3 regions of the Paenibacillus sp. WC2504 genome follow, and region 1 is predicted to be linked to each of the others. Evidence: riboswitches for the same ligand, from Rfam matches in the RefSeq annotation. Region 1 holds a riboswitch; each other region holds the start of a gene.
The links. Region 1 has a riboswitch for cyclic di-GMP ahead of ACUN27_RS30595 (hypothetical protein). Riboswitches for the same ligand answer to the same signal wherever they lie in the genome.
Positions count from the first base shown of each region.

Region 1 (8,185 bases):
AAAGTTTTATTACTTTAAAAAGTGGCGTTACTTTAGATGATCATGTTGTTTTAGAAGGATTATCTAGAGAAGGTCTAATATTAGAGGAGAATGTGAAAATTGGTTCATTCACAAAGATTGCATGCACTGGAACATTAAAAAAGTTAGGTAAAGGGATCAAAATTGGAGCTAACAGTGGAGTAGGCGACTATAGTTTCTTCGGTGCTGCTGGTGGCATTGAAATTGGAGAAAATGTAATTATGGGTCAAAATGTAAGATTTCATTCTGAAAACCATAATTTCGATAGGCTTGATATTCCGATTAAAGAGCAAGGGGTTACGAATATTGGAATTCGTATTGGCGATGATTGTTGGATCGGTGCAGGTGCAGTTTTTCTAGACGGTGTAAACGTTGGTGAAGGATGTGTAATTGGAGCAAATACACTTGTTAATAAAGATATACCTCCATATAGTGTAGCAGTGGGTAGTCCGGTAAAAATAGTAAAGAGTCGATTGGCTGTGGGGTCGAAAATTTAATGAATATTTTACACGTTACGCTAGGCATTCCTCCATTCCGATCAGGTGGATTAACCAAGTATTCAGTAGATTTAATGTTAGAACAACAACGACAATCCCATACTGTTTCCCTTGTTTATCCTGGACATATTTATGGTGTTGGTGGGGTTCGAATTACTGAAAATAATAGTTATAAGAACATAGGTGTATATGAAATAATTAATCCATTGCCAGTACCTCTTCTGGGTGGAATAAAAGAACCGAGCAGATATATTAGGACAGTAAATAAGCGTACCTACAAAACTTTTTTCAATGAGGTAAAACCTGACTCCATACACATTCATACTTTTCAAGGGGTTCACAAAGAGTTCATCGAAGTTGCTAAAGAATTTAATATACAGATCATATACACTACTCACGATTATTTCGGGATATGTCCTAAAGTTAATTTGATGGATCATCTCGGTAACATTTGTTATGACTACAATTCTGGTGTGAAATGCGCTACTTGCAATGTAAATGGCTACAGTATGTTTAAAATTTTTGTCATGCAATCGGAGTTATATCGATTTTTAAAAGATTCATCTATTGTTAGGAAAATTCGTCAACGTGAAAAAAGTAAAAATAACCTCGTTCTTAGTGTAAATAAATCAGTTGCAGTTCATGCTGAGATGAAAAATATTCATGCAAATAAATATATAGACTTAAGAAAATATTATATTGAAATGTTTTCTTTAATTGATTTATTCCATTTTAATAGCAGAACTGCGAAGAGTGAGTTTGAAAAGTATTTAAACGTTCGAGGGCAAGTAATTCCAATAACACATAGTGATATTCATGATTCTAGAGTTTTACGACAATATGACAAAAACAAGCCGTTACAAATCGCCTACCTTGGACCGGTAGATCGATATAAGGGCTTTTATTTTGTGCAAAACGCTTTAAACGAATTAAAAGGCGGTAATTGGCACCTGCATGTTTATGGAGATTTAGCTAAAGCTGATGTAGATAATGATCCCAATCATTATACGTTTCATGACAGATATAGGTATGACCAACTCTCAAGTATCTTTAAACATACGGACCTTCTAATTATACCAAGCATTTGGAAAGAAACATTCGGGTTTATCGGTCTAGAAGCATTAGCACACGGAGTGCCAATAATGATTTCTGAACATGTTGGGCTACAAGATGTTATTACTCATGGAGAAACAGGTATTGTGTTTAAGGCTGAAGAAAGCGAATTACGTGAACAGATCGCAGCCATCATTAAGGATAGAGAGATCTTGGAAAAAATTAATAAAAATATTTTGCAGAGTGAATTTGTGTTTTCAATGGAACAACATACGAATCGGATGATTGAATTTTATAAAACAGGAGTATAGACATGAAAAACATATTCATAATAGGCTCAAAAGGAATACCGGCCAAATACGGCGGTTTCGAAACATTCGTAGAACAACTTACCGTGCGGCAGCAAAATGGCAATATTCGTTATCACGTATCCTGTTTGGCAGATAACAACGAAGAATTTGAGCATAATAGTGCGCGATGCTTTAATGTGAAGACCAAGAAAATTGGCGCGGCTACAGCAGTACTGTATGATGTTTTGAGCATACGCAGATGCATAGACTATATTCGCCAAAACAAATTAATAAATTGCACAGTATATATATTGGCCTGCCGGATAGGGCCTTTTTTTTATTTCTATAAAAGGCAATTGGAGAAAATGGGGGTTACTGTTTGCGTAAATCCTGATGGTCACGAATGGAAACGAAGTAAATGGAATGCCGCTATCAAAAAGTATTGGAAAGTGTCAGAAAGCTTGATGGTTAAACATGCGGATCTATTGATCTGTGATTCCAAAGGTATTAAGAGCTACATACAGTCAGAATATAAGTCATACAACCCTACTACAGCTTTTATCGCTTATGGTGCAGATATCGAAGACTCAAATCTATTGGATGATTCCGAGAAATTACAAGCTTGGACTGCGCAGCATGGTATTAGAATCAACGAGTACTATTTAATAGTAGGAAGATTTGTACCAGAAAATAATTACGAATTAATGATTCGTGAATTTATGAGATCGAATACAAGAAAAGACTTAGTCATTATTACAAATGTGGAGCAGAATCAGTTTTTCCAAGGTTTATCGGAACGCACGCAATTTAGCACGGATCGTAGAATAAAATTTGTTGGAACTGTTTACGATCAAGAGTTATTGAAAAAGATTCGGGTGCTGGCGTATGGTTATTTGCATGGCCACGAAGTAGGAGGGACGAACCCTTCTTTACTGGAAGCGTTAGCCTCAACCAAGTTAAATTTGCTACTAGATGTTAATTTTAATAAAGAAGTGGCTTTGGATGGGGCTGTTTATTTTAATAAACAAGAAGACTCACTTGCGTCTATAGTTAACCGGGTTGATCGCTTTTCTCCCGATGTAATTGCTAGTTTATCATATAAGGCAAAACAACGGATCGAACAAGAATATTCCTGGTCAAAAATAGTAAATGAATATGAACAACTCTTCCTAACAACTGAAGTTCAGATGAGAAAATCGTCTGTGATAAAAGAAAGTGCAAAACTCATTAAGCAGTAAAGGAGCTGTTCAATATTGAAAGGGATTATTTTAGCAGGTGGAAGCGGAACAAGATTATATCCACTAACTAAAACGATATCGAAGCAGTTGCTTCCTATATATGATAAGCCTATGATTTATTACCCATTATCTGTTTTGATGTTAGCTGGAATCAAAGACATTCTCATCATATCTACTCCAGAGGACACGCCTAGATTCAAACAATTATTGGGGGATGGTAAGGATATCGGTATTTCTCTTTCCTACTCAGTTCAACTTTCTCCGGATGGGATTGCACAAGCTTTTATTATTGCCGAAGAATTTATTGGTGATGATTCTGTAGCATTAATCTTAGGAGATAATCTGTTCTATGGCCATGGCCTCACAGAAATGCTTCAAAAGGTGGCTGAGCGGAGCAGTGGAGCGACAGTGTTCGGTTATTATGTGAATGATCCAGAGCGATTCGGTGTCGTTGATTTTGATGAAAGAGGAAAGGCTATATCAATTGAGGAGAAGCCAAATATACCTCGCTCGAATTATGCAGTCACTGGACTTTACTTCTATGATAATAAGGTTGTTGAGATTGCCAAAAGAATCAGACCTTCCGATCGTGGTGAACTTGAAATTACCGATATTAATAAAGAGTATTTACATCTAGAACTGTTAAATGTTGAGATTCTTGGCAGAGGGTATTCCTGGCTGGACTCTGGCACACATGAATCCCTACTAAAAGCTTCACAGTTTATTGAGACCATAGAGAAGAGACAAAGTCTAAAAATAGCTTGTCTTGAGGAGATTGCTTTTAACAGAGGATATATATCACGGGAGCAGCTTTTAAATTTGGCGGAACCTATGATGAAAAATGAATATGGTAAGTATTTACTGAAAATAGCCAACCAGGCGCTGAAAAGGAAGCCTGTGTATGTCTGATGTGAAAATAAAGTGAAAATTGATACTATGTTAGAACTGCAAGAAATGAGGATGTACCTATTGTGAGAAATTTAAAACCTTGGATTCGATGGACTATATGGATAGTTAGTTCGGTATCTATCATATTGTTTGTGGCAATAGGATATATATATTACAAAATTCATTCTATCCAAGTGGAAGATGTGTTGAAGCGGCACGCAACTGTTAGTAAAGATGTCGTTGAAGAAAAGCGAGAGGGGGGAGAAGATAGTAGCAAAACAAATTCCACAACTCTTCCTTCTTTCATTTCATCCCCTGTTGACAAAGCGAATGAATTTGCTACCAAACCAATTCAATCTCAAGATGCTTTGGATGCAGCGGCTATCTTACTAAAGTCAGGTCTTAGTTTGAAAGAAGTATACTACTTGACTGGTCAGGCCAGTGATAAGCTTTCCAATAATGAGAAACAAAAAATTCGCGACTTACTTCTTTCTAAACTTTCAACGGAAGAAATAGAGTCACTGCGAGCAATTACTATGCCCTACGGTAAGGAGTTAAAAATCCTTGACCCTAGTTATCCAATTGAGTTAATTGGCGTGTATGACACAGAAGAACGCAAGAAAATTCTCGCTGAGTTAAAAAATAAGGAAAAGTCACTGGATAGCCAGCAAGTTCAAGAGCAGAACAATAAACAAGAGAATGTTGAACATGCAGATGAAGAACAGCTGCCAAGTCAAGTCCAGCCGTCTTCTACACCATCTGACCAAAAATCTGACCCATCACTTATCGCGGTCTACACTGCCAAGCTAGATTCATTAAAAACCAGCTGCCAAGGCAATATCAACAATCTTGTCTCCGGTATAGTGAGTGCAAAGAAAGGAAAGAAAGATCTTGGGCTTAAAGAGCTGCAAAGCATGTTTATGCAAAAGTTTGTGGATGCGGAGTCGAAGTGTGATACTAACTTTAATGGGATACTTTCGGATGCAGCGAAAGCAGGAGTAAGCTCTGGAGAGATTGATGACTGGAAGCAATCCTATTATTCTATGAAGCAAGCGGCGCAAGGCAGTGCAATTGGTCAAATTGAAAAAGCTTTATCAAGTAAATAGGTTAGAGAGTTTATACGGAACCTGTGGGTGATACATCATGATAAAGAAATCAAACATTCTTAAGTTTCTATTGTATGTGCTCCCAATTTTAATATTGCTTGGCTTGATTTATGGACTCTCTTCTCAGACTCATCAAATGCAGGATCTTAAACCGTGGATTAAAAAGAAAATATCTGAAAAAACGATAAACGAACATTTTTTGGGTACTAGTATTAATTATGGTGCTGAGACAATAAGTCTAAAAACGAGTAGTGCAAGCAGTTTCGTGGAATTTTTAGTACGTAAATTTGCTCATCTATTCATATATGGAGTACTCGGAGGGCTAATTGCCCGCTTACTCCATGTATTTTTGCGATGCGGTTTTGGCAGGAACTTTCTCATTTCTGTGTTATTATGCACGGTATACGCAGTATCGGATGAATTCCACCAAAGTTTTATTAAGGATCGAAGCTCTAAACCGGCAGATGTCGTTTTAGACGCAGTGGGTGCTATATTTGGTATCCTGCTGTATTTGTCTGTGTCACATATATGTCAAACGGTACGAAAGGCGAAAAATAGCGAAATATAGTTCGTTATACCTAAGTGTTGATCCGAATAATGGTTCGGATGGCAGATGTCGCATCTGTATCGTTTGCTAAAATAATCCTATAAACGACAATCACATAAATCGTAAGACAATGGCAAAATTGATGAAAGTCAGTGACGCAAAGCTAGAGGGACTAAGCTGAGAAAATAATCAGTATGTCAGCCAGCTGCCGAATACGGCCTCCGTCTGATTCTTATGTGGAACAAACTATTAGGAGGTAGAGAAGAGTATGATTTGGCTAATCATATTGACTATTTTTTGGATTGTGGGGTGTATTTTTTATTTTAGTATATGTACTGTTGCAAAACGAGCAGACGAGATGGCTGAGACTATGTTTACGAATGAGATTTCTCAAAACGCAGTATCCACTTTCTTGAATGACGATGCCCAGCGCTTTGAAAAAGGAAATGAAGTTATTGGACAGGTTTGTTTAACATAAAAAGAAAGATTAGAGCACCTTTTTGGGTGCTTTTTTTATTTAAGGCACTAAGATACTAGCACTTACAAGTACTTTATTATGAAATAGATAACTACACTCCAAAATGGGATCATAATAAGCAATCCCCATAAACAACCTTTAAACATAAAAATACGATTATTTTTGTTTTCATCCATGTCATTAATCAAAATGCAGCACCTCTTTGTTTAGGATTAATACAGCTGTTTAGACATTACAAATTTAAAGAGAGTTATAGTACTTGGACTTTGTAAATAGTTAATTTCTTATTCTCAACATTGTTGTTATTTCCCTGTTAAATTAACAAGTGTTTTTTTAAAAAAGTGTATTTATAACATGGAGTCTTTTAATTTGATAGGCAGGGAGGGGAAAACGGTTTAGCAGTTATGTTTTTAAATGGGTAATATGGTCTATTGTTACTATTGTTGCTGATTGCTGAATATTGCCGCCTATTCCAAGTCTTCAAATGCTGAAATAAAAGTTGGGTAAGTCACTACAACCAAATAACTATACGAGGTGTCTATTATATGAAAGTGAAAAAACATTACACAACAGCAGCAGGATTATCATTAGCTCTATTATTGGGAATAAGTACTGGAGCATCTGCCTCACAGACCCCCGTAGACGTGGATGTCTATCAAATCCCTATGCATTTCAAGTTCGACGGTAAGGAGTACGCGCCGCCGGAAGGTCAAATGGGTTTTATCTATGAAGGTAGTACTTATGTCCCGATCAGGTTCATTTCTTATTCTTTGGATAAAGCAGTGAAATGGGATGCAGATACATACACAGTAACGATTTCCGAACCTAAAGAAGCAGACAAAGTTAACATTAAAGAGTACAAGCTCAACACACAGGTTTATTCAAAAAGCAATGAGAAGATAGATAAATCCAAGTTAGTCTCTAGCAAGTTAAATGTGTACAAAGAGAAGGTTGCCTTTATTTTCGATGGTGTCGCGAAGAGCCCTTCTGATGATTTACCTGGTTACATCGTCGACGGTAGTCTATATGTGCCTATGCGTTTTTTCTCTGAGTCTGTTGGCAAAACGATTAGTTGGGATCCAGAAACTTACACGGTTTCAGCTGTGACTACTCCTGATGTTAAAGATCCTGAGATTAAGGTTCCTGAAACTCCTAAACCGGATCCTCAAGCTCCAGCAGCTGGAGGTGGAGGCGCGATTGGTGGTGGTGGGACTGGCGGCAGCGGAGGTGGAAATATAACAAAACCATCTTTGGATGCACTCAAATCCGAGACGGAAGCTCAGCTCAGACAGCTTCAAGCAAAAAGTAAAGAAGAACTGACATCTTTATATAATCAATATAAAAACACGCAAGATAAGAATTTAATTGCAGAGGCATTGAATAAAATTGCTGAAACCGATGCAACGTTTAATCGGCTCATGAATGATTTAGACACGAAGCTAACGGACAATGGGTATGATACAAGCATCATCAATACTTACAAAGAACAGTATAATCAAATCAAAGAAGACGCTAAAAATGAAATTATCAGCAATTAATCCTCTAAACCGGGCTCATCCATATGGATGTGTCCGGTTTTATTTTCGCCCAATTTCAGTAAACTAATCACCAACTAGGCATTTACACATACAGTGTATTAGGCATTTCAACTACACAAGAATGTGAGTGATCCTTTAATGACGAATCAGGAAGAACTTGAATTTCGTCCGCCAGTTGGTGGCGGTTTACATGGCGGAGGCATCGGACATGGTGGAATCGGTGGCCCAGGACATGTCGGCGGTATTGGAGGTATCGGCGGCATCGGGCACGGCATTGGCCATGGACCGGGCTTCGGACCTGGATTCGGCCATGGCTTTCATGGCGGTTTCTTCCCTGGCGGTGGCTTTAATGCACTTCCGTGGCTAGTAGCTCCACTTGTATACAGTGCGGCTGATTCTTACTACCCATATCCATATCCGTACCCATATCCGTATCCTTATCCCTACCCGCCTAATCCCTACTATCCATATCCCCCAGGCTATCCTGGGATCTAACACGAACATTACAACCGAGGAAGTTCTCTCAGGAGAG
Region 1 is NZ_JBQZFH010000001.1:6,764,543-6,772,727, reverse strand. It holds gene ACUN27_RS30625 (acyltransferase) at 1-515, shown strand, start outside; gene ACUN27_RS30620 (glycosyltransferase) at 515-1,879, shown strand; gene cps2T (beta 1-4 rhamnosyltransferase Cps2T) at 1,882-3,096, shown strand; gene rfbA (glucose-1-phosphate thymidylyltransferase RfbA) at 3,112-4,005, shown strand; gene ACUN27_RS30605 (hypothetical protein) at 4,068-5,090, shown strand; gene ACUN27_RS30600 (VanZ family protein) at 5,128-5,658, shown strand; cyclic di-GMP riboswitch class I at 5,760-5,850, shown strand; gene ACUN27_RS30595 (hypothetical protein) at 5,906-6,115, shown strand; gene ACUN27_RS30590 (copper amine oxidase N-terminal domain-containing protein) at 6,661-7,653, shown strand; gene ACUN27_RS30585 (hypothetical protein) at 7,777-8,148, shown strand.

Region 2 (8,185 bases), 490 kb from region 1:
AATAAGAGCGCTGATGTCCGTTAGGCGCGAAATCATAGGAATATCAGCGCAATAACGGCGCTGGTGTCCGTTAGCTCAGTTTACATGGAGTAGTAACGCAACGCACGAAATGAACAGAGGGAGTTGAGACCTTTAGATCTCAACTCCCTCAGTCATTTTATAAATAATGCATGGTTACTTCGCTTCTGACAAACAATCTGGCATTGACCCCTGTTTGCCCAATACCTTTAGATATGTAGTAAGCCCCATATTGATGTTTATGTAATCCCTTGTAAATCCCCATTCTAGGCAGCTTACCTGCGTTTTTGATATGAAAGAAAAATGGAATATTAAATTGTTTACCATGGAGATGTCCAGCCATTAAATAATCATAGCTTTTTTTTAAATGGAGGACTACATTAGGATCGTGGGTAATAATGAGTTTCGCTCTGCGATCATCGACAGTTCGAAGAGCAGCCTCAATGTCACTTTTACCAGAATCGAAATCATCAATACCAATTAGTTCAAATCGTTCTAGATGAATCGACTCATTCCTTAACAAATGAAGCCCGTACTTTCTTAAAAGCTTGATAAGATCTTTGACATTTTTCTGTTGATAATCATGGTTTCCAAGAACGCAATAAATGGGCACGTTACAAATCGCCATTGCTCTTAGGTACTCTTCTAGTCTAGGAAGCATTTTTCGGTATTTGGTAAAATCACCCGTAATAAATATATAATCCGGTTTTTCATCATTAATGATAGCGGCTATTCTGGAGGGACTAATTCTTAATCTTTCAACATGCATGTCACTTATTTGCAGGATTCTCAAATTTAGATTAAGAGGATAACTTATCCGCTCAATTTTTAGCCATTGCGTAGATGAAATAGCAAATAAATAGAACTAAAACTAGGTAGAGGCAGTACATTAAATATCCTTCCAAGCGCATCCTCCTCACCAAAATTGGGACCTCATACAACAGGGATCGTTAAGTTTTATATGCTAAATTTTATTATAAAGTTATTACATTAATGCCACATGAGTATAAGAGTTCAATTTTGTTGTCTGATTTTACTACCTTCATCTACTTTCGATCTCTTCTATTAGACGAACTAACCATACAGTTCGTTTATCCCCCTCAGTTTTTCATGTCCAAGGCTGTTAATGGAAAGAGGAAAATGTAACAATATGTTGAATATACATTATTCATAAAGTGGAATCTCCGCTTTTAAATCATTGAAAACGAGGAAGATAACCGTGTTTCATCAAAAAATCGCAAAGCTTCTAACACTAAGCATCAGCTGTATTTTTCTATCTATTCAACCTGCTTTTGCACAAGACTCATCAGCTACTAAGTATCAGCATGAGCTAAAGCTTAAACTGAATGAGCAAATTGTTACCGTTAATGGTCAAACTCAAACACTGCCAGTCCCGCCTATTTTAATGAACAGCGTGACCATGGTGCCGCTTCGTTTTATTGCTGAGACTCTGGGAGTTACTGTCCAATGGGATGACGCTGCACGGATCATTACACTGACTACAGCCAAAACCAAGATATCTCTCGCAATCGACAGTAAAGATGCCGTGATTAACGGTGCTTCTACTTCATTGGAGCAGCCTGCTACAATACTCAATGATACGACTATGGTCCCTCTCCGCTTTATTGCTGAAAATATGGATCAGACTGTTTCGTTCGATGGTACAACGCAAATGATTACAATCACTAATAATCTCATTCAACCTGCACCTGTAAATGAAAAACGAGACAAGCCAACTGTAGATAATTTATCGATAGAACGACCAATTACAGAAAGAAGTAATGTAAAAATATACGATATTATTTCAGACTCGAGCAGCAATGTATATATGATAGATTATGACGTCAAAAGCCAATCCTACCCTTACGGGATTTTATCCTATAATCAAAATAATGACGATGGAAAAAATATACAGCACACAACCTTTATAGATAGTAAATTTGACGTGCAGTATAAAGATTCAAAAGGTGCTGTGCAACGTGTATCATATCAAAATATCACACCTAAAAAACTGTATTACGATAGTTTAACTGACAAATTGTATTTGATGGCACATGCTGCGAGACCCTTTGTCGAAGAAGCTGTGATTATTTATGAGATACTCCCAGAAGTTAAAATGGTAACTTTTAATTTAGAAAGTTCCATGAATGAAGAAAACAATTTTATCTCGTTTTTAGATCAAGATCACTTTTACTACAGCAATGTATTTTTGGGGAAAGTATTCGACTTTCAGGTACCGAACGAGAGTAAAGTAATTGGACTCCTACCTGATAAGAAGGCAAGTTACGTTTCTTTAAACACAGACGGGAAAATGTATCTCCTTGATAAAACGAATAAAAAAATCAGCAAGGTTAACTTGGACGGCACTATTACTGAGGTAGCGAGTGTTAATTTGGATCAAATAACAGGAGCCTCATCGAGGAATGGATATTTCTACATTTCAGATACTACTAAGGTTTATCAAGTTGATGTTGCTGGTAAAATGGATGAGTACACTAATGTTGCTCTTTTGACCTATAACAAGGGTTTATATGATCCGAAAACACAAACCTATGAGCAGCCCGCCGAAAATGATAAAATCATTGATGGTAAATCCATTACCGATCAAGTTAATGGTCCTGGCGCTTTAAGCTTCAAGGGCAGTTTCCTTTTTACTATCGATCATCGTGGTAACATCGTGATTTATGACAGCCTAAACGGAATTATACGACGCATCAACGTTTACTAGTTTTATACCACCAATAGCCAACAAAAAAAATCCCCCAACCGCTAATCCGACCCTGTTCAGTCGAGCGTTTGAGGGATTTATTTTTTCATCGATAGCCATATGATTATGGCCCAAAGCGGAATAGACAGCAGAATACTCCATAGGCATCCTATTGCAAATCCTAATTTTGTTTTTTGCTCATTTTTTGATAAATCATCGTTCGGCATGTTCCACCAACTCTAACGGGAGTCCATCTGGGTCTGCAAAAAACGTATACCGATCACCTGTTATGGGATCAATTCGTACCGGTTCAACCGCAATTCCCTTGCTCTCTAGTTCCTTGACGCTTTCGTCCATATTTCCAACTACAAATGCCAAGTGTCGAAGTCCTCGCGCTTCCGGTCTATCCACTCTTAAGGGTGGATTAGGGAACGAAAACAACTCAATCTGCTGCTCTGTTTCTCCTATGCGCAAATCCAGCTTGTAGGAATCACGTTCTGCCCGGTACAACTCATTTACGATCGTCATTCCTAGTAAATCAACATAGAAATGCTTCGACTTTTCGTAATTCGAGCTAATAATGGCCACATGATGAATGCGATCGATTTTCACTAACATGCCTCCCGACTCCATAAATAAACCGCATTCCGGGAATTACCCATCCTGCGGCTCGATTCTTATTTTATCCGTCTGCTCTCATCGTTTCAACAATTTTCTTCAAAATATTCTCTGCTTGCGCATATTCTACCTGACACGTACCTGCTGCGTGGTGACCGCCTCCACCATTTTGGAGCATCAAAGTCCCGATGTTCGTTTGAGAGGTGCGGTTCACAATGCTGTGTCCACAAGCAAATACACAATTTTGTTTGTTACGTCCGTCCACGATCCAAATGGATACATTCTGCTCTGGATAAAGCGCGTAAACCATGAAACGGTTACCAGGATAGATGGTTTCCACATCACGAAGATCCGTAATGATCACATTTCCTTCTGTATATGTATGCTTTGCAAGCATTTCACGGTATAGAGCATCCAATTCATAATACCGTTCAACCCGCTCCTTAACGTCCGGAAGCTCCATAATTTGATCGACCGTCATCACTGCACAGTGATCCACAAGCTCTTCCATTAGTTGATAATTGCTAATTCGATAGTCCCGGTAGCGTCCTAAACCCGTACGGGCATCCATGATGAACGATAATAAATCCCAACCCGTTGGATTCAAAATATCTTCTTTACTGAATTGTGCAGCATCCGCTTTATCTACGCCTTGCATAATATCATCAATATCACCAAAGGTTTCTTGCCCACCATAATAATCATATACGACGCGTGCTGCGCTTGGTGCAATACGGGTTTCCCCTTTGAAAGCTACTTTCTCACCCATCCGCTCAAGTTCACTGGAATGATGGTCAAACCATAATCCGCAACCTGCAACATAAGGCACATTCGCCAAAATATCGTTCTCGGTAACCTCGATCAGACCATCCTGCATATCTTTGGGATGAACGAATTTCATTTCATCGACCATGTTTAGCTTTTTGAAAAGCATTGCGCATACTAAACCGTCAAAATCCGAACGCGTAATTAATCGCATAGCGCAAATCCCCCTACGAAGTTAGTACTTAAGAACTATGTATGAATATGTGTATCATTATATCAGTACCTGTCGATTTGTGACAATCATTTTGTCATTAGAGCTTTTGGGATAAAAAAAAACAGTTCGCCTATATGGGCTGAACCGTTCTTAATTTGGAAGTTAAAATTTGGTAGAGTCTAGTCATAAATGCTTCAATTTGCGGCATCGGAGGCATTTTCACAGAAAGCTTAACTTCACCTTTCCAATAGAAAATCAAAATGCTGTTGCTTCTCCCCTGAAACATTTCAACATCCCAGCAAGATTCATTAAGCGCGTACTCTTCTAAATTAATCAATAGCTTTGGTCCATCCGAGGATGGCACCAAACGGGCAACATGATTGCCGCAAAGTGATGTTACTTTTTGCTCTTCATGTAAATCAGACTGCATGCTGCTTGGTCCTCCTTTTATCCATAGTTTATGAAAGTTATGACAGAGAAAAACCCCACCATAGTGTACCGATCGGAGGGGATCTAAGTTGAATACCCAATCGTTCGGCAGCTGGCTGGCAACGAGTCCGATTCATGAACAAGGTAGCCCCTGTAGCTTTGCGTCACTGACTTTCGTCAGTTTTGCCATTGTCGAGATGTGTTGTGAAGTCTTTTACAAGAAATAACTACACTCTCAAGAATAAGGGAAGTTCTTTTGAAATCGTATAGTTCGCAAGAACTAATTTTGCATTATTTATCAAAAAACTTCTTTTTTCGACCTATTTTTGGGCAGTGCTTGTAGATTATTGGCACCTTTCCAATAAAAGAGAGATCCCGCAAGGGTTACAAAGGCGATGACCAGATAAAGTGCAGTGCCCCCATACGCTACGAGCAGAAAGCCGCCAACCCAAGGTCCCATAAAATGACCTACGTTGGTTAACGTTTGTGCACCAAAATAAGTACCGCGCATATGTTCCGGTGCCAGCTTATCAATCAGCATGTTGGCCGCGGGGTAATTCAATATTTCTCCTAGTGTAAAAATCGCCATGGAAATAATCATGGGTACTAACGAATGCGAGAATGCAAAACCGATATCGCCTAACGCAAACATCAAATTTCCTAAAATAATCGCTACAAGTGGCGAGTACTTATCAGAAATCCGTGTAAGCGGTATTTGCATCGCAATTACCACAATGGCATTGACACTCATGAGGACAGCAAACAGTTTAACACCTTCAGTGAAGTTCTGCTCCAAATATTGCGATAGTGTCACCATGACTTGCGAGTAGCCAATAGCCCCTATAATTCCGCCAAGAATAAAATAGCGAAACGTGACATCACGTTGAATAACCCGCAATGCAGAGACAAACGTAACAGGTTGTTTCTTCTCCCCTTCTATTTGCTTAATACCAAAAACGATAAGGAGAACGTAGAGGGTAACCGCATAGATAAAATATACGATTCCAGTGAGTAGAAACGGCAGTGCTCCGTCCATTGTTGCAAAAAAAGCACCCAATAAAGGTCCTATAGCAACACCAACATTGATGGCCATGTATCTCATTGAAAACACACTGAGTCGCTTGGCCGGCTCGGTCAAATCCGCCATCAAGGCTTGCGAGACCGGTTCGTAGAAGGAGCGGCACAAGCCGTTCAGCATGTTCAGCATCATGAACAAAACCGGTAGTTTCACGATACTAAAACCTACAAACACAACCGCCCATCCAAAAAGTGCAGCGAGCATGATAATGCGTCGGCCGAATCGGTCCGATAAATTACCGCCGATAAAACCTCCGACTGTTCCTGCCAAGGCTCCCATTCCAATTACGACCCCAATCATTACTGCGCTCATCGACGTATGTTTAGCTAAGTAAATCGCCAGAAAAGGCAGACTCATGGAAGACGCCGCTCTGGCCATGACCGTTCCCAAAATTAACGTATGTACAATCGGATGATACGAACCAAGAAAACCACGTAATCGATTCATCTGTCAGAACTCCTCTCGCTGATAATTTACCAAAGGTTAAGAAATGAGATCAAGAACTCATTATACACGAAAAACGGTAGTTCGTGTCCTTAATTATATGTTTTTGTCGAATAAAAAAAGGACTCCCCAAAGCCGCATGGGAAGCCCGTTTTAATCATGTTTTGTGGCCTAGAATTAAGCACTTCTATATCGAAAGTGCCCTTAGAACGTTCACGCATCACTGATCACTGGCAGGAATCGAAAGCCATGGGCGTTCTCGCTGCCATTTCACTTCAACCTCCGTCTCAAAGAAAGAGGACAAACCTTCACTTGTCAATACATGGCGCGACAGCCCTTTTGCGAATACCTCACCACGACGAATCAATAAGGTTTGATTAAAAACAGGTAGAATTTCTTCAATATGGTGAGTTACGAATATTAAGGTGGGAGCATCCGGTTCCTTGGCTAGTTCTTGGATGCTGGACAGCAATGCTTCCCGAGAAAGGAAGTCTAATCCGTTCGTTGCTTCATCCAGAATCAGCAGCTTAGGGGAGGCCATCAACGCGCGTGCAATTAATAGTTTTTGCTTTTCACCCTGAGAGCACGATTGATAAGTCCGGTCGTATAAATGCATACAATTCAGCCGCTGCATATGTTCTTTGGCCTGCTCGAAATCTTCCGCACTCGGTTTCTCATACAGCCCGATTGAAGCATGTTTACCGCTTATTACGACATGCTGCGTTTTATCGGAGGCATACAACTTCTCCTGGAGGGAGGAACTTACCCAGCCAATCATTTTACGCAAATCTCTTAAATCTACCGTTCCAAACGGATGGCCAAGTACAGCCATTTGCCCTTGGCTCGGCCAGATATAACCATTGATCATATTCAATATGGTCGTTTTGCCTGAACCGTTCAAGCCCAGTACGGCCCAGTGATCATTTTTGGACACCTGCCAATCCACTTGGTTCAGAATCGTTTTATTCTCTCTATACCAGGAGACGTTATTCATTTCAATAATTGATGGCATTCGGTTTCACCCCGTGATTAATTAAGCTTTCACTACATTTTGCGGTAGTTCAATTTGTGTCATATTCAATTTTTTATCCGAAGGCAGGAACGCAGCCAATAACCCGATTAGCGGCAAGAACGCGCAGAGTTTAATAACAAACGAGATGCTGGTTGCATCCGCAAGTGTACCCAGCACGGCTGAACCAATTCCGCCAAGTCCGAAAGCCAAACCAAAGAATAAGCCGGATACCGTCCCGACTTTGCCGGGCAGTAGTTCCTGCGCATAAACGACAATGACGGAGAAGCCGGATAGCAAAATGAATCCAATGCATGCACACAACACGCCCGCCCAAAATAAATTGGCATATGGTAAAAGCAGTGAAAACGGAGCCGTTCCCAGAATGGAAAACCAGATCATGTTCCGTCTTCCGAAACGATCCGCCAGCGGACCGCCCATGAACGTACCGACTGCTCCAGCAGCAAGCAAAGTGAATATGAATAGCTGCGCTTTTTCAACGGAAAGTTGATTGTGTTCAATTAAGTAAAAAGCGTAAAAACCCGTCATGCTTGCCACATAAACAAACTTGGAAAACAAGAGCATGATCAAAATCGAAATGGCATAGGTAACTGTCTTACGCGGAAGTGGCTGTTTGCTGACAGAAGCTTTACTTGAAGCTGCTGAGCGGCTGCTGCCCGCTTTACGATACCATTTGGCCACGAAAAACTGAACGACAATCGCTGCAGCAGCGACAAACGAAAACCAAATAATGCCGAACTGACCGAATGGAACGAAAATCAGTGCTGTAAAAATGGGAGCAAGTGCCTGCCCGATATTACCGCCTGTTTGGAAAATGGACTGCGCCAAGCCTCTTCGAGGTCCGGCAGCCAAGTAGGCAACGCGCGATGCTTCGGGATGAAG
Region 2 is NZ_JBQZFH010000001.1:6,270,518-6,278,702, forward strand. It holds gene ACUN27_RS28270 (metallophosphoesterase) at 158-868, opposite strand; gene ACUN27_RS28275 (stalk domain-containing protein) at 1,238-2,746, shown strand; gene gloA2 (SMU1112c/YaeR family gloxylase I-like metalloprotein) at 2,939-3,337, opposite strand; gene ACUN27_RS28285 (exopolyphosphatase) at 3,408-4,322, opposite strand; gene ACUN27_RS28290 (hypothetical protein) at 4,453-4,752, opposite strand; cyclic di-GMP riboswitch class I at 4,856-4,949, opposite strand; gene ACUN27_RS28295 (MDR family MFS transporter) at 5,050-6,276, opposite strand; gene ACUN27_RS28300 (ABC transporter ATP-binding protein) at 6,494-7,285, opposite strand; gene ACUN27_RS28305 (MFS transporter) at 7,307-8,185, opposite strand, start outside.
Region 2: linked by a shared signal. The riboswitch ahead of ACUN27_RS28290 (hypothetical protein) and the one ahead of ACUN27_RS30595 (hypothetical protein) in region 1 are both predicted to bind cyclic di-GMP.

Region 3 (8,185 bases), 6.7 Mb from region 1:
GCTCGAGGAGGTCGCCCTCGAGCCACTCCACCCGCGCAGCCACGCCGTGGCGCTGCGCGTTCGAGCGGGCCATCTCCAGCGCTGCCGCGGAGATGTCGCTGGCAGCCACGCGCCAGTCGGCCCGCGCGTGAGCCACCGTCACCGGGATAATGCCGCTCCCGGTGCCAACATCCGCAAGCAGCGGAGCGCCTTGCGGGAACAGACGCGAGCCCTCGCGGAGCAAAGCCTCCACGAGCAGCTCCGTCTCCGGCCGCGGAATCAGCACGGCCGGGCTAACGGCAAACGTAAGGCCGTAGAAATCCTGCTCGCCGATTACATACTGTACCGGCTCACCTGCGGCCTTCCTCTCTACTAGCTGGCGCCAAGCGCCCTCCAGCTCGGCAGGAAACTGTTCCTGGAAACGGAACAGCAGCTCAGTCCGGCTGCAGCCCAGAAGATGCTGCAGCAAAAGCTCCACACAGGAAGCCGCCTCCGCTACGCCCAGCTTCCCTAAAAAAGAAGAAGCCTCTACATAGGCTTCTCTAATCGTCATCGAGGCAGTCGGCATCACATTGCCTGCTCCCCATTATCCAAAGCATCCGACTGCGCGGCAATGGTTAGCGCCGACACGATTTCTCCCATGTCACCGTTAAGCACTGTATCTAGTCGGTGAAGCGTCAAACCAATCCGGTGATCCGTAATCCGGCTTTGAGGGAAGTTATACGTGCGAATTCGCTCCGAACGGTCACCTGTACCGACTTTGCTTTTACGCTCGCCTGAATATTTCGCTTCCTCTTCCTCACGTATCTTATCGGAAATCCGTGCACGCAATACGCGAAGCGCTTGCTCCTTATTGGAGTTTTGCGATTTGCCGTCCTGACATGTTGCCACAATGCCCGTAGGCACGTGCGTCACGCGAACCGCTGATTTCGTCGTATTAACGGACTGACCGCCCGCTCCGCTCGAACAGAATGTATCTACGCGAATATCGGCGTCATTAATAACGATCTCAACTTCTTCCGCTTCAGGCATGACAACAACTGTCGAAGTGGAAGTATGAATACGTCCGCCTGATTCTGTTACTGGAATACGCTGTACACGGTGCGCCCCGCTCTCAAACTTCAGCTTACTAAAAGCGCCTTTTCCTGTGATCATGAAAATAATCTCTTTGAATCCGCCCAAATCGTTCACGGAAGCATCGAGAATTTCCGTTCTCCATCCTTGCGCGTCTGCATAGCGGGTATACATACGGTAAAGATCGCCCGCGAACAGCGCTGCCTCATCGCCGCCTGCCGCTCCACGGATTTCAACGATGACGTTTTTGTCATCATTCGGATCTTTTGGCATCATAAGGATTCTGAGTTGTTCTTCCAGATTAGCCGATTGCTCGCTAAGCTCTTCGATCTCCATTTTCACCATTTCACGCATTTCATCATCCAGCTTCTCGTTCTGCATCGCTTTCGCGTCTGCCAGCTGCTCGCTTACGCTCTTATATTCATTATAAGCATCGTAGGCTTCCTGAAGATCAGATTGTTCCTTCGAATACTCTCTAAGCTTCTTGGTGTCACTCGTCACATCCGGGTCACACAGTAGCTCACTTAATTTATCATAGCGGTCCACAATGGACTGAAGTCGATCCAACATAACGGATCACTCCTTTCTTTATTTTTTATTCATTAAACATTAAATCGGAAATGCATAACGTCGCCGTCATTCACCACGTACTCTTTACCTTCCAGGCGTACTTGCCCTTTTTCTTTCGCACCATTCATGGAGCCAGCTGTTACCAAATCCGTATAAGATACAACCTCGGCACGAATAAATCCACGCTCGAAATCGGTATGAATCACACCAGCCGCTTGAGGAGCTTTCGTTCCTTTGCGGATCGTCCAAGCTCTTACTTCCTGCACCCCAGCTGTAAAATACGTATACAAGCCAAGTTTGCGATAAGCTGCTTTAATCAATCTATTCAAGCCGGACTCTTGAAGTCCCAACTCTTCGAGGAACATTGCTTTTTCTTCATCTTCGAGCTCAGCAATCTCGGATTCCACCTTCGCGCTGATCGAAACAACTTCGTTGTTTTCTTTCGCCGCGTATTCTTGAACGATTTTGACGAATGGATTCTCATCCGCAGTTGATACTTCGTCTTCACTCACGTTGGCCGCATAAAGAACCGGCTTCATTGTCAACAAGTGAAGGTCGCGAACGAGCAGCTTCTCATCATCGCTCAAATCAATGCTACGCGCTGGCAGATCGTTATAAAGAGCTTCCTTGATGCGTTCCAAACACTCAACCTCAGCAACAACTTTCTTGTCGCCGCCTTTCAGGTTTTTGCGGGAGCGCTCGATCTTTTTCTCAACGGACTCAATGTCAGCCAAAATCAATTCGAGATTAATCGTCTCGATATCGCCAATTGGATCTACTTTACCGGAGACGTGCGTAATATTATCATCCTCAAAACAACGGACAACATGCACAATGGCATCCACTTCACGAATGTGTGCCAAAAATTTATTTCCAAGCCCTTCGCCTTTGCTCGCGCCCTTCACTAAACCCGCAATATCAACGAATTCGAAGGCTGTCGGAACAATGCTCTTAGGGACAATCATCTCTACCAGCTTGTGCAATCTCTCGTCCGGTACTTCAACTACCCCAACATTCGGATCTATCGTACAGAACGGATAGTTTGCAGATTCTGCCCCCGCCTGTGTAATTGCATTAAACAATGTCGATTTTCCTACGTTCGGTAGACCGACGATACCTGCTTTCAAAGCCATCGTAGTTACAACTCCTTAATTTTCGAAAATCATCCTTCTTATTATATAGTACTTGGAACGCAAAAAAAAGCCTGTAGGCTACTGATTAGCCGCAGACTTTTTTTCCAGTGCTTTTTTTGTTTCATTTTCCTGCTTCTGAATGTAGTACGTTTCAATCTGATTTTTTAAAATAAATCCGCGCAGCGCGTTCGTTTTCTCTTCTGGGATGCTAACAAAACTAGCACCGTAATAGTAGCCGTCATTCGTTTTTTCTTGCCGAACAATTTCCATTGTACATGGCACCAAAAAGCCCAAAATTAACTCCACTTCCAATTGGGAATTCTTTTGAATGACTTTTTCTAGCATAGCATTTTCACTGATCGTAAATCCTAAACCATTAACAGATAGATTTTTGATAGAGAATCGGATCGGTGTTTCAAAATGATGTTTGAGTTTCTTGTTTCTGTCTTGGAGCGCGAAAAGCAGCCCTTCATTCTTCACATCAACGCGAGGGAACTCCCGCTTTTCCGTGAACTTCCTGCGATTTTCAGGAGGATTCAGAACAATCAACGATCCCTGGTCCTTGGCCACAACCACGGTATCCATAACAAACAGCCCGGATTTCGTATACACCGTCATTTTACACTTATCTCCCAGCGCAAAAACATGATATTCCGGAAGCTCCACTTCAATGATGTCACCTAGTGCATAGGTCAACACGCCAGTGGCTACGAAATCTTCCTTGCTCAGCATCGCCTTGCTGTCAATCATTACATCAGCGTCGTACCCTTCCTTGCTGCCATAAAACTTAGCAGATTTTTGTTTGCTAACCACTTTGTCGATCAACCCTCCCCGCGTTCCAATAAAAAAATAGACTGCCCCTGCGCCGGGAACAGCCTATTACCTCAACCTAAAAAAGCATCGATTTTCGGTAACCAGGCTGTCGTAGTTCCATAGGAACCGTAGACCCTCGGCTTTGCGTCCTTACCTTTCGGCAAGTTTGCCATTATCGAACCTTGCAAATGAATTGTCATGCTTTGTCGTACAATATCGTGTTATATGGTCTAAAAGACCTAAGTTATCTTTCATTATACGGATGGATTTCCCTATTATCAACTAATTCTCTTGCATACATCTGGTATTTGTTGTATGAATGTTAAAAGAAATAAATATCCACAACTTTTTGAGTTATACACATTGTTATCCACAGGTTGTTAACAACGAATATTTGTTCGATCCTTTGTTCACATGTGGATAAGATTATTTTTAGTGAGGTGTCCCCCTGTGGATGAATATAGTGAACATATCCCATGGATGAAAGCGGCCATAGAGGAAGCACGTAAAGCCGAAGCCATTCGTGAGGTGCCGATTGGTGCCGTTGTTGTACATCAAGGGGAAATTATCGGCCGCGGCTACAATCTTCGTGAAACGACGCTGGATCCGCTTGCTCACGCTGAAATGATCGCTATTAAGCAAGCCAGTGAGCATTTGCAAGCGTGGCGCTTGCTCGACTGCAAGCTCTACGTCACGCTGGAGCCTTGCCCGATGTGTGCAGGAGCGATTGTTCAGGCACGCGTTCCACAGGTGATCTACGGCACAACCGATCCCAAGGCCGGCTGCGCGGGAACGTTGATGAACTTGCTGCAGGAGGACCGGTTCAACCACCGGGTCGATGTGGTCAGCGGCGTGCTGCAAGAGGAGTGCGCGACGATGCTGACGCAGTTTTTCCGCAAGCTGCGCGGGAAGGAATAGCCGTTCGCGTTCGACGTTAGGCATTGGCGCGCTGGGTGCGAGCGTTAGCTTCCTTCGTAAGTGGACGCCTCGCATTGATATGCGAAAGGGTACTATGATCCCCTATTCGCCGGATATTAAGCACTTCAGCGAGGAGAGGGAACTGTGATCCGCTATTTTAGCACTTCTAGCCGAAATCTTGGCTAATTAGGCTAAATAGAGTCCTGTAGTTCCGTCTGAACCCTGGAAGTCTTCGTTTTGGCTCAAATAGTGCCCTGTAGTTCCCCAACGCACGATGCATTTAGCTAAATTCAACTAGTAGTTAAATCTTGCCACTCAAAGGTTGCGCCATATAAGGCTTCGTGCTATCATAATCTTTGCCATGCGCCCGTAGCTCAGCAGGATAGAGCAACAGTTTCCTAAACTGTAGGCCGGATGTTCGAATCATCTCGGGCGCGTATACAACAAAACGCCAGTTAACGGTATAAGCCGTTGGCTGGCGTTTTTTTCAATCCTCCGGACAGTTGTTTTCCTTTAAAGCTTTTTTCATATTTTCTTTTAATTTATCTGCATAGCCAGTAATATCACCAGAATGATTGCCAAGATTTGCGTTGTACTGATTTACTTCATTGTTTATCTGCTCTGTGTAAAGGGCGATAATCCTCTGACAGGCTGGACCTGCAACTGGCGATTTTGACACAGGCAGCGGTGTAGGCGTTGGTTGAGGTTTATTGGGAACAGATACATCCGTTGTATTATCTACACGCTGAGAGTTCCAAGTCTTCATAAAATGGTATTCTGATAGGTTGTCCTTACTGCTCTTACTAAACTCCTCAGCATTTGATCGTTTGACTGTAACAAAGTTTGTAACCAAGTTATTATAAATAATGCTTACTATCATTGAATCTACGGGTGAATTAACCAAAAAACCGGAGAGTGCAATGATATGATCGTTATCTGCACTAGTATCATTTGATATTTCTAAATCTACTTTTAAATATAAGCCATACTCATTATAGATAAGCTGGACATTTTTCCCCTGAAATTCTTTAGCTTTCTCATTTAATGACGGAATAGTAGCTGCAAAATCTTTCATTGCGTTATCTTCCTTTACTTGAGGAAATGCAAAATCAACTGTGTACTTCTCAGCATCCCACGTCACCGATGCCCCGGTTTGTTTCAATAGGTACAACGGCACAACAGTTCTGCCATCTTGTATAGTAGCAGGCACATCCTCAGCTTGAAGCTCCTTCCCCCCGAATAAAACCTTCACGATTGGAGCCCCCTTGTAGTCACCATGAAGGCCCGCTGCATGAACGACACCAGCCAAACAGAAAAACGCTAACACAGACACAATCAGTTTCTTTTTTTTCATAAAAACTTTCTCCCCCACCCAAATTAGCTTGTTAATTGCCACCTGTAACATTTCTGATATTTCTAGAAAATTCCTGCAAAAATTCAATTTATTCTACCTATCCACATGTTAATAGACCTCCTGCCCGCTGAGAAAAAAATCAGCGTTATCAACATCAGCACAAGTAAGAGGTTTTTCGAACGTTATTAACAGCGAAAAAGAGGGAGGGTTATCCCCAAATTTGCCAGGAAGGGGCATCGAGCAGTAGTACTCAGGTAAGAGCATGCTCTACGGTGTACTTAGTGCAACAAAATGACGGAGGTCCGGCCTCAATTCGCAGTTTCGTTGTATTTTGTGCAACGTTTTGGAGAGGGAGGAGCGGTATATTCACCATTCAGGTCAAAATGAGTTTACTTCATGCAATGAAGATGACGATTCCGAGGTAAAACCGCCTTCAGTACTGTATCAAGTACAACGTAGGGCGGGGCGGTATCTCAGCACAAAAAAGAGACCCGCCGCTTCAAAAGCGGCAGGCCTCCCTTATTTCATCCGGTCCCGATACTGTCCCGGCGTCATATTCTCATATTTCCGAAAAAGACGGATAAAATACGATGGCTGATACCCAATTTGCTCCGCAATCTCGTTCACCTTTAAATCAGACTCGACGAGCAGTTTCTTCGCTTTATCCATACGCAGGGTGATCAAATAGTCGATGAAATTCACGCCATTGATTTGCTTGAATGCTTTACTTAGCGCATAGGTCGTTGTATTAAAAGCGTCCGCACATTCCTCTAGGGAGATGTCGCTGTTCATAAAACGCTCCTGAATCCGATCCGTAACACGCTCCACCAGGCGCTTCATATGGATGTCCTGGTATTCATTCAGCCCTTCAATATAAGGCGAGATCACTTTCGTTTGGAAAAAGCGGACCATCTGCTCAGGCTCCCGAAGCTGGTTCAACTGTTCGTACAAGTTGTAACCCTCGAAGAAATGATGGGGATTGAACCCAGACTCCAGCATAGTATGCAGCATACTGCCCAGAACCTGCATAGCTCCTTCCTGGAGGATCTTCTCTTTGCTCGACTGGCGTACAAGCTCATGAACGAAGCTCTCGATCAAGCTCAATGATTGCTCGCTTTGCCCCATACGAAGGGCTTGCATCAGCTCTTTTTCCAAGGCAAACGGATAATGCACATCGTCATTGGTGCTCGGCAGCATCTCTTCCAAGTCAAGCACTTGATGGTCCACTTTCAAATCCCGATAGCGGATGGAGCTGCGCAAAAATACTAAAAGCTGTGGCAGGTCCTGCACGTTAGCAGTTAAACGGCCCATGCAGACCGTGGTTTGCATTTTAAGAAGGGAGCTGATGGTTTGTCCCAAATCATTCGCTAACAAATACAGCTCATCCTTGGCCTGCTGTTTCGTCCGATCCATGGGGTAGGAGAGCAGAATACCTACGGTCATATCCTGGAAGTTCATAATCTCCGCATTTTGAGTTTGCGTATTTACGATCTCTTGCGCGATATTCGCTGCCGCAAAGGTCGCCAGTTGTTCCTCATTTTCCAGGAATCGGCCATCTTCTTTGGCAAATCCGCTAATCTTCACCAACAGCAGAACGAACCACTGGGACTCCGTCTGCCAGTCGAAACTCTCCATACGCCCTCTTAGCTCCGTCTCGCTTAGGGAGTAAAAGTGTCCTTGCACCAACTGCAGGAGGAACGCCGACCTTAGTGCGGGATAGGCCTTATCCAGCTTGGATTCCAGCACCCTGCTCTCCTGACTTAAATGCCGCCACTCCTGTTCAATAAAGGCAAGGTCATCCCCTTGGCTCTCCTGTGTGGGCTTATAATCCTTAATCACATTCACGAGCCGCACAATCGGCTGATAAATTCGCTTGGAAGCCACCCACGAGAGCAGCACAGCCAAGAGAAGCCCTATTCCCCCTATACTGAGCATACTTCTAGACATAAACTCTACAGGGGCCGTCAATTGCGATAAGGAGGTTGCCGTTACGAATTTCCACAACGTGCCTGAACGAGAGAACTGGCCGAAGGCGACGGAGTAGGACTGCCCTTTTCGGTCCAGAATGTAAGAGCCTATTTCTTCCGACCGTCCAATGACGCTTTCCCTGACCGCAGCTTCTAGTTGGGCATGTTCTTCATTTCCATTGCTTGGCGAGACGATAATATGTCCGTCCTTGCTCATAAGAAATGCGGCGCCATTGGGATCTGTGGCCATTTCTTCAACCATCTCTACCAACTTATCACGATTCAAATATAAAATAAGGGCTCCATACGGCTCTCCTACGCTTGGCAGCTTCTCAATTAGCGCAATGGAAGTGGAGTCTGGCTTCCCATTCCCCTTA
Region 3 is NZ_JBQZFH010000001.1:86,675-94,859, forward strand. It holds gene prmC (peptide chain release factor N(5)-glutamine methyltransferase) at 1-532, opposite strand, end outside; gene prfA (peptide chain release factor 1) at 547-1,623, opposite strand; gene ychF (redox-regulated ATPase YchF) at 1,656-2,756, opposite strand; gene ACUN27_RS00410 (PilZ domain-containing protein) at 2,835-3,569, opposite strand; cyclic di-GMP riboswitch class I at 3,663-3,750, opposite strand; gene tadA (tRNA adenosine(34) deaminase TadA) at 3,984-4,487, shown strand; tRNA gene ACUN27_RS00420 (tRNA-Arg) at 4,851-4,924, shown strand; gene ACUN27_RS00425 (stalk domain-containing protein) at 4,975-5,841, opposite strand; gene ACUN27_RS00430 (AraC family transcriptional regulator) at 6,361-8,185, opposite strand, start outside.
Region 3: linked by a shared signal. The riboswitch ahead of ACUN27_RS00410 (PilZ domain-containing protein) and the one ahead of ACUN27_RS30595 (hypothetical protein) in region 1 are both predicted to bind cyclic di-GMP.